One region of the Micromonospora sp. NPDC047134 genome, then DNA from elsewhere that is predicted to be linked to it. Evidence: riboswitches for the same ligand, from Rfam matches in the RefSeq annotation. Region 1 holds a riboswitch; the other holds the start of a gene.
What was found. Region 1 has a riboswitch for cyclic di-AMP ahead of ABZ795_RS19585 (hypothetical protein). Riboswitches for the same ligand answer to the same signal wherever they lie in the genome.
Positions count from the first base shown of each region.

Region 1 (4,859 bases):
TAGCCTCACCGGCCGAGAGCACGTCCAGGGACACCGCCATCGCCGGGCAACCGTTGGCCACCGCGGTGAAGGCCGCGCCCACCGTGCCGGAGTGCAGCACCGCCCGGCCGGCATTGGCGCCCCGATTGATTCCGGACAGCAGCACCTGCGGGGGTGGCCCGAAGGCACCGTGCACGGCGATCAGGGCGATGAACCCGGGAGAACCCCCCACCGCGAACGCCGGGGTGGTCGCCAATTCCGGCAGGGGATGGTCGTGGACCACCACCCTGCCCTCCTCCTCCACCGCCCGCATCGCGGCGCTGGTGCCGCTGGCCTCCTCGAAGGGGGCGGCCACCACCACCTCCAGGCCCCGGGCGACCGCGGCTCGGGCCAGCGAGTGGAGGCCGGGGGCGGAGATCCCGTCGTCATTGGTGATCAGTACCCGCAGGGTCATCGGCCGCCTGCCCGGTGGGCCCACTCGTCCGGGGTGGTGCGGAACTGCGGCCGGTTGCCGGCCGGCACCAACTCGACCCGGTCGACCAGACCGGTGATCGAATCCAGTCGTCCGGTGCCCAGCCCGTGCCGGGTGACATTCAGCGCGCCGGCCGCAGCCCCGGTGCGGATCGCGGTACGGATGTCGCCGCCCCGGGCCACCACGGCCGCCACCCCGGCGGTCATCGAGTCCCCCGCGCCCCGCGGGTCGGCCGCCTCCAACCGGGGCATCCGTACCTCGAACACCTCGCCGTCGAGCAGGGTCAGGGCCGGTTTGTCGGCCCGGCTGACCAGCACGTTGTCCGCGCCGGCGGTGTGCAGGTCGTACAGGGCGGTGATGAGCTGATCCTGATCCTCACCGGCGGCCCGCCCGTCCGCGATCAACTCCTCGTGGCTGACCTTGAGGAAGAACACCCCGCTGTCCAGGACGGCCGTCAGGTGTTCGCCGCTGAGGTCGACCACCACCGGGCTGCCGTTGGCGCACAGATCGGCCGCGAAGCGGCGGTACAGGTCCGGCGGTACCAGGCTGGGGTGATTGGGGCCGCTCAACACGCACACCGCCGCTCGCAGTCCCTCGCTGAGGGCCAGGTTGTACAGCTCGTCCAACTCGTGGCGGCTCAACGGCTGACCGGGCACGTCGATGATCTCCCGCCGGCTGCCCTCCCGGCGGTCGTGCACGTACCCCCCGCTGCCGCCGGAGTCGCGGGCCACGACCTTGAGTTCCACCCCTTCGCTGACCAGCAACGGCTCCAGCACCTGCCCGATCTCGCCGCCCAGGGTGGTGCAGAGCACCACCTCGACACCGAGGGACAGCACCATCCGGGCCTGCCAGACCCCCTGCCCGCCGGGGTGCAGGTGCAGCTCCGGGGTGTCGTTGGGCTGGTCGACGGTGACGGTCAGCAGCGGCGTGGGCGCGAAGACCATGACGTGCCCGGTCACCGGAGCCACCCGCGGTTGTCGGGCCGGGTGAACCGGATGGTGGATTGCCTCATGCACTGCCCCCTCGTGGCGAAATGTCCACTTCACCCTCGACGGTAACCAAGGTGGCGGATTCCCGCGCGGCGACGGGCGGGGGACAGGGATCTTCGAGCGGCCGGGGCGGACACGACGACGCCGGGTGGGGATGCCCACCCGGCGTCGTGGCGAGGATCGGTCAGTACACCGACAGGTGTACGTGGTTGGTGTGGTCGCTGGACGGATCGCCCCGCGCGCCGCTGTAGGTCTTCCAGCCGCTGCTGGGCAGCCAGATCTGCTTGTACCAGATCACGTAGAGCACGGCGAGCCGGTCGGCGTTGTTGACGAAGTAGGCCGCCAGGTTGTTGCCGTAGGTTCGGTCACCGCCGGTGGCGGCCCCACCGAAGCCGTTCTTCTGCGCCGCGAAGTCGCAGGCCCGGCCCTTGGGGTGCTCGCCGGAGCCGCCCGACCGGTAGCAGGAGACGTACCGGGTGAACCCGGCCGACTTGGCCTGCTTGAGGGCGTGCAGCGTACGCGGGGTGATGCAGCCGTTGGCCGGGGTGGGGTCGTTGACAGTGCACGACTCCGCCGGCCACGAGCCGTTCGCGTTGCGGGGCGCGGGGGCGGCCCGGGGGCTGGATCCACCGGCCCGGGTCGGTGCCCGCTCGGCCCGCTGGGCGGCCTCGGCCCGCTCGTTGGCCACGGTCAGGGCCCGCTCGGCCTGATCCTTGCGCTTGGCCATCACCGCGACCTGCTTGCGCTGCTCCTGGACCTCCCGGTCCAGCGCCTGCTTGGTCCGGCTGACCTCGTCGCGGGTGGCCCGCAGCTCACCCAGGGCGCGCTCCTCGTTGGCGGCCACCGCGTCCAGGGCCGCCGCCCGGTCCATGAAGCCGGCCGGGGAGGCGCTGTTGAGCAGGGCCGACGCCGCGCTGAGCCGACCGGAGCGGTAGGCCTGGGCCGCGATCTCGGCCACCTTGCTGCCGCGTTCGGCGAGCTGGCTCTCGGTGGCGGTGAGCTGGCCGGCCAGCTGCTTCTGCCGCTTGACCGAACGGTCCAGGGCGGCCTTGGCGTCGAGGTACCCCTTGCTGGCCGCCTCCAACTGGGCCCGCAGCGCCGGGGTGCCGCCTTCGTCGCCGACATCGCCGGGCGCCGCTGCGGCGGGGCCGGGAAGCAGCGCGGCCCCCACGGCCAGGGCGAGCGCCGCGCAGATCAGGGCCGCCGTGCGGGCGGCCGGTCTAGCGGTTGCCACTGTTGGCATGCACATGTCCTTCCGTCAGCCGCCGACCGGGTTAGCTGACGGGTTCGGGACGGAAGATCCCTACCGCGCGTGCGCGGATGCACCCCAGAAAAACATGGTTCCCCGGCTCGCCCTCGCGGGCGATTGAGCGGCGGCCACCGCCGGCACCGGTGGGTGCCGCCTGGCGGAGGCCGGAGCCGAGCCTACCGGGACTGCCGTTACCTGTGCAGCCGGTGTGACTCGTGGTATTCGTCTGCTCACCATAGAATCAGACATAAGTGTCGAATATGCCCGCTTGGTGACACCAGTCACCGGGGTGTCCGTACCCAGCGTGTCCGGGCGGGCTCAGCCGAAGTCGATGGTGGTCAGCCGTTGGGTGGCTCGGGACAGCGCGACATAGAGGGTGCGTACCCCGGAGTCCGGCACCGCCCGGATCTCGCTCGGGGCGACCAGCACCACCCCGTCGTACTCCATGCCCTTGGCCTCCAGGCTCGTCACCACCTGGAGACGATCGCCGCCCAGGCCGCCGAGCCAGCCCGCCACCTCCGCCCGCCGGGGCACCGGAGTGATCACCCCGACGGTGCCCTCGACCTCGTCCAGCAGGGTGCGCGCGGCCGACACCACCCGGCCGGCCAACTCGGCCGCCGACACCACCAGTCGAATCGGCTCCACCCCGGTGGAGCGGACCGCTGTGGGCAGCGGCAGGTCCGGGTACACCCGACGGATCTCCTCGGCCGCCACCGCGAAGATCTCCGCCGAGTTGCGGTAGTTCGTGGTCAGGGTGAACAGGTGGCGCGGACGCCGTCCCAGGGCCTTGTCCCGGGCGCGGGTTAACTCCTGGGGATCTCCCGTCCAGGCGGTCTGCGCCGGGTCGCCCACCACCGTCCAGGAGGCCAGCCGACCCCGCCGGCCGATCATCCGCCACTGCATCGGCGAGACGTCCTGCGCCTCGTCGACCACCACATGGGCGTAGTCCCGGTAGTCCTCCGGGCGCTCGCGGGCGGCCTGCCGGGCGGCCCGCTGCCGATCGGCGAAGGTGCTCAACTCCCGGACCCCGCCGGCCAACTGGAAAGGGTCCCGCTTGGCCCGGGCCGGGCGCATCGGCTTACCGAGCAGGGTGTCGAGTTCGTCCAGCAGGGCGGCGTCGGCGACCGTCGGACCCTCCGTGGCCAGCCCCTGGTACGCCTCGGCCAGCAGCCGGATCTCTGCGCCGGACAGGATGCCCCCGGCGTACCGACGCAGCCGCTCGTGGTCGGCCAGCCAGCCGAGTACGTGCCGGGGATGCAGCCGGGGCCACCAGGCCTTGAGGAACTCCCGGAAGTCGGGGCGGTCGATCAGTTCGTCCTCGAAGGCGCGCTGCTCGGGCAGCCCGCCGATGCCCAGTCGACGGGCCTGAGCCCAGAGCGCGGCCAGTACCCCGTCGAAGCCGGCCCGGCGCACCTCGTTGCGGCGGGCGCCGCGCGGCAGCGCCCGGTTCCAGATCGCGTTCAGCTCCGCCCGGTCCAGTTGCAGCAACTGTCCCCGGTACAGCAGTCGCAACTGGGTGGGTACCCCCGGAGCGGGATCCCGGACGGCCCGTTCCAGGACCCGCCGCATCCGCAACGAGCCCTTGATCGTGGCCACCCGGGGCGGGTCGGTCCGGGTGGCCGTCACCCCGGGGAAGAGGCTGCCCAGGGAGTGCAGGGTGGCCGCGTCCTCGCCCAGCGACGGCAGCACCGAGGCGATGTAGGAGACGAAGACCGAGGAGGGGCCGAGGACCAGGATGCCGCCCCCGGCGTACCGGCTGCGGTCGGCGTAGAGCAGGTACGCGGCACGGTGCAGGGCCACCGCGGTCTTGCCGGTACCCGGGCCGCCGGAGACCAGGGTGACCCCGGAGGCGGGGGAGCGGATCGCCTCGTCCTGCTCCCGTTGAATGGTCGCGACGATGTCGCGCATCCCCCGACCGGTGGTCCGGGACAGGGTGGCCAGCAGGGCCCCGTCGCCCACCACCGGCATCTCCGCCGGTGCGGCGTCCGGGTCGAGCAGGTCGTCCTCGATCCGGGTGACCCGTTCCCCGCTGGACTGGATGGTCCGGCGCCGCACCACCCCGAGGGGCTCGGCCGGGGTCGCCTGGTAGAAGGCCGCGGCGGCCGGGGCGCGCCAGTCGACCACCAGGGTGCTGGCGTCCTCGTCACGGATGCCGAGCCGCCCGACGTAG
Region 1 covers NZ_JBEYUI010000016.1:44,285-49,143, forward strand. The annotation lists gene ABZ795_RS19575 (5'/3'-nucleotidase SurE) at 1-433, opposite strand, end outside; gene ABZ795_RS19580 (PfkB family carbohydrate kinase) at 430-1,410, opposite strand; gene ABZ795_RS19585 (hypothetical protein) at 1,625-2,683, opposite strand; cyclic di-AMP (ydaO/yuaA leader) riboswitch at 2,688-2,823, opposite strand; gene ABZ795_RS19590 (AAA family ATPase) at 3,008-4,859, opposite strand, start outside.

Region 2 (4,859 bases), on a different contig from region 1:
GTGGAGGTGCCCGACGGCGAGCCCTTCGTGCTGCACCCGGGCGAGTTCGTGCTCGCCTCCACCCTGGAGGTCATCTCCCTGGGTGACCAGCTCGCCGGTCGGCTGGAGGGCAAGTCCAGCCTGGGGCGGCTGGGTCTGCTCACCCACTCCACCGCGGGCTTCATCGATCCCGGCTTCTCCGGGCACGTCACGCTGGAGCTGTCCAACGTGGCGAACCTGCCGATCACCCTCTGGCCCGGCATGAAGATCGGTCAGCTCTGCATCTTCCGGCTCTCCTCGCCGGCCGAGCACCCGTACGGGTCGGCCGTCTACGGTTCCCGCTACCAGGGCCAGCGCGGCCCGACCCCGAGCCGGGCCTGGCAGAACTGGCGCACCTGGCCGACCCGCTGACCTCAGCCGGGCCGACCGAAGCTGTGGATCGGGCTGCTCTCCATCCGTTTCATCTTCACCGGCTGACCGGCGCGGGAGGCGTGCACCACCCAGCCGTCGCCGACGTACATGCCGACATGGTGCAGATCCCGGTAGTAGAAGACCAGGTCACCCGGGCGTAGGGCACTGCGGGCGACCGACCGGGTCACCTGACGCTGCCGGGCCGCGTTGTGCGGCATGGCCACCCCCGCCCGCGCCCACGCGGCCAGCATCAGACCAGAGCAGTCGTACGCCTGCGGCCCCTCGGCACCCCAGGAGTACGGCTTGCCGATCTGGGCGCAGGCGAACTTCACCGCCACCCCGGCCGCCCCGCCCGGATAGCCGGCCGGACAGGGCGCGGGTCGCAGCGGGCCGCCACCGCCCCGGCCGTACGCCCGCAGTCGTAGCCGCTGCAACCGGTCGATCTCGGCGTCGACTTGGCGTCGCTTCCCCGCTAGGGCGACCTCCATACGGGTCAACTCGCCGATGGCCACCTCCAGGTGGGCCTTGGCGGCGGTGAGTTCGTCGCGTAGCGCGGCGGCCTGCCGGACGGCCTGCTGCTGATGGTGGGCGTACCGGTCGAGCAGGCCGATCTGCTCCACGACCTCGCCGGGGGACCTGCTGCCCAACAGCACGTTGACGGCACCGACCGTGTCACCCATGTACGCCCGTGCCGCCAGGGCACCTACCTGGGTCATCGCCTCGTCGACCTGGCGCTGGAGAGGGGCGATGCGGGCGGCCAGGGAGTCGGCCTCCCGGCGCTTGCCGGCCAGGTCCTGCCGGCTGGCGTTGTGCCGTTCGATGAGGGGTTCCAGCCGGTTCCAGTCCGCGTCGATCCGGCGCTCGATGGCGTCGACGGACGGGTCGGCGTGGGCTGCCGTGGCACCGCCGGTGAGGATGACGGCGGTCGCGGACAGGACGGCGAATGCGGTGGTGCAGCGGTACCAGTGGGATCGCGGCGCAGCCGTCACCGGGCCGGGCGTCGTCGCCCGGCGTGACGGTGGCCGCGGGGCATGGTGTGCCACCGGGCTCCCAACTCCTTCTTCCCCATACCGCCTACCGGGTTAGCTGACGGGTTCGGGCGGGAAGGGGGCGCCCTACCGCGCGGATCGCGGATTCACCCCGGGAACGTGGGTCCCCGGCTCGCACAGGCGACTCGGCGGTGTCGGACCGTCACCGCCCGGGATGGGCGGAACTGCCATCGGGCCGACAATTGCCCAGCTTAGGGACGACCTCCGTCGATACACAACAGGTCCACGCCGCTACACAGGGTGTCCAGATCCGACATAGGACAGGGCCCCCGATCTCTTGACCGGGGGCCCTGCCGATGTTCCTGTGCGATCCCTCAGCCGGGTCGACGGAAGCCGGCGATCGGCATGGTGGTGATCGGAGAGACGTTCACCGGTTTACCCGCTCTGGGCGCGTGCACCATTTGATTGTTGCCCAGATAGAGGCCGACGTGACTGAGGTCACTGCGGAAGAAGACCAGATCGCCGGGGCGGGCATCGGCCCGGGAGATGGCCTTGCCCTCGTTCCACTGCGCACCGGTGAAGTGCGTCAGGTAGATGCCGGCGGCCTTGTACGCGTACTGGGTGAGGCCGGAGCAGTCGAACGAGTTCGGGCCGGTGGCACCCCAGACGTACGGCTTGCCGACCTGGGCGCAGGCCACCCGGATGGCGGTCCGGGCCGCCTCGCTGACCACCCCGTTGATGGTCGGGCAGTTGGTGGTCTTGACCGTGGTCACCGGCAGGGACCGCTCAAGCTGCTTGATCTTGGCGTCGATCTGCTTCTTCTTCGCCGCCAGCTGCTTTTCCTTGGTTTCCTGGTCGGCGATCAGCGCGTCGAGCTTGGCCTTCTGGTCGTCGTACTTCTTGCGGACCTTCATCACGCCCTCGAGCTGCTGCCGCTCGTACGCGGCCAGCCGCTCCAGCAGGGCCATCTGCTCGCCCAGCATGTCCGGCTTGGCGTTCAGCAGCACCGCCCCGAGTTCCTGAGAGGGCCCGTTGACGTAGTACCGGGAGGCCAGGTCGGCCACCCGGTTCATGGCCAGCTCGGCCTCCAGGGCCAGGGGCTGGATCTTCTTCTGCAGGTCGCTGGCCTTCTTGCGGTTGACCTTCAGCTGCGACCGCACCTTGTTGTACTGCTCGATGGTGGGCTCAAGCTGCTGCCACTGCTTGTCGATCTGGCGCTCGATCTCCTCCACGGAGGGTTCCGCGTACGCGGGGGCGGCGATCAGGCCGGCACCGACCGCGGCGGCGGCCACCAGCACGACCAGGCGGTGCGCAGCTCTCCGTAGGCCACCTGGACGACGCGGCCATCCGGGCACAGGACGATGGAGGGGCATGGTTGCCACCGACAGCGACTCCTTTGCAGCCGACCGCCGGGCGTCCCGCGAGCGGTTGAGGGGCGAGACAGACGACCCACGGCGGTCGGTGCCCAACATTAGGGAAGGCGCGGTGTGGAATCAAGGCGACCAACGGTCGATTCACGTTTGCGCGACCAACCGCACACAAAGGGTGTCGATCATTTCGTTATAGTCACGCACGTCAATTTAAAATAAAGAGGTACGGCGGGCTACATCGGCCCGCCGTACCTCGTACGGTCACGTGCTGGTCAGCTGGCGACCGGCTCGCCTTCCTCGACGCCCCGACCCTGCTCGGGCCGGACCGACCGCAGTAGGACGCTCGCCACATCGACCACCTCGACCTGCTCGCCGGCGCCCTTGCCGTTCACCCCGTCGGTGAGCATCGTCGAGCAGAACGGGCAGCCGACCGCGATGGTCCGCGCCCCGGTCGACATGGCCTCCTCGACCCGGTCCACGTTGATCCGCTTGCCGATCCGCTCCTCCATCCACATCCGGGCGCCACCGGCGCCACAGCAGAAGGAACGCTCACTGTTCCGCGGCATCTCGGTGATCTCGGCGCTTACCGCGCTGCCCAGCACCTCGCGCGGCGGGGTGAAGATCCGGTTGTGCCGCCCCAGGTAGCACGGGTCGTGGTAGGTGACCCCGCCGTCGACCGGCTGCACCGGGGTGAGCTTGCCGGTGGCGACCAGGTGGGCCAGCAACTGGGTGTGGTGCACCACCTCGAACTCCCCGCCGAGTTGGCCGTACTCGTTGCCCAGGGTGTTGAAGCAGTGCGGGCAGGTCGCGACGATCTTGCGCTTGGCCTTCTCGCGGCCCTCGAAGGCCTCGTTGAGGGTCTCCACGTTCTGCTGGGCGAGCATCTGGAAGACGAACTCATTGCCGATCCGGCGGGCCGGGTCACCCGAGCAGGTCTCGCCCTCGCCGAGGATGGCGAAGGAGACCCCGGCCTCGTTCAGCAGGGTGGCCACCGCCCGGGTGGTCTTCTTGGCCCGGTCCTCGAAGGCACCGGCACAACCCACCCAGAACAGATACTCGAAGTCCTCCACCTCGCCGACCCGGGGAACCTCGAAGTCCAGACCCTTGGTCCAGTCCTCGCGGGTGTTCTGCGGGGCACCCCAGGGGTTGCCCTTGTTCTCCAGGTTGCGCAGCATCACCCCGGCCTCGGAGGGGAAGCTGGACTCGATGAGCACCTGGTAACGCCGCATGTCGACGATGTGGTCGATGTGCTCGATGTCCACCGGGCACTGTTCGACGCAGGCGCCGCAGGTGGTGCACGACCAGAGCACGTCCGGGTCGATCACACCGCCGGCCTCGGCGTCACCGATCAGGGGCTTCTCCGCCTCGGCCAGGGCCAGCACGTCTAGGTGGGCCAACTGGGCCGCGGTGGCCTTCTCCTCACCGGTGAGGTCCTTGCCGCCACCGGCCAGCAGGTAGGGCGCCTTGGCGTACGCGTGGTCGCGCAGGCTCAGCACCAGCAGCTTCGGCGACAGCGGCTTGCCGGTGTTCCAGGCCGGGCACTGCGACTGGCACCGGCCGCACTCCGTGCAGGTGCTGAAGTCCAGCAGGCCCTTCCAGGTGAACTGCTCGACGTGGGCCACCCCGAATTGGTCCTTCTCGGGGTCGGCCTCCTCGAAGTCCAGCGGCTTGCCGTCGCTCATCATCGGCCGCAGGGCGCCGAGACCGGAGCCGGCCGACCCGGGCTTGCGCTTGAAGAAGATGTTGGGGAAGGCCAGGAAGCGGTGCCAGGCCACGCCCATGGTGACGTTCAGCGAGATCACGATGAGCCAGGTCATCGAGATGGCGATCTTGATCAGAGCGGCCACGCTGACCCCGGACTCCCAGTCCGGCAGCACCGAGCCGACCGCGTGGCTGAGCGGGGTGGCCCAGGTCGGGTACTCGAAGTGGTCCGTGGCCACCTTGAAGCCCCGGATCAGGAAACCCATGATCAGTACGGCGAGGACGATCGCCTCGACGAAGTAGCCCTGCCACATCGTCGACCCGGTGAACCGCGACCGGCGACCGGCCCGGTTCGGCCGGTTGGCCACCCGGATGGCGATCAGCACCAGGATCCCGACGATGCCGAGGA
Region 2 covers NZ_JBEYUI010000015.1:137,864-142,722, reverse strand. The annotation lists gene dcd (dCTP deaminase) at 1-390, shown strand, start outside; gene ABZ795_RS19315 (NlpC/P60 family protein) at 393-1,379, opposite strand; cyclic di-AMP (ydaO/yuaA leader) riboswitch at 1,447-1,580, opposite strand; gene ABZ795_RS19310 (NlpC/P60 family protein) at 1,754-2,752, opposite strand; gene ABZ795_RS19305 ((Fe-S)-binding protein) at 3,022-4,859, opposite strand, start outside.
Region 2: another riboswitch for cyclic di-AMP. It lies ahead of ABZ795_RS19315 (NlpC/P60 family protein); the one in region 1 lies ahead of ABZ795_RS19585 (hypothetical protein).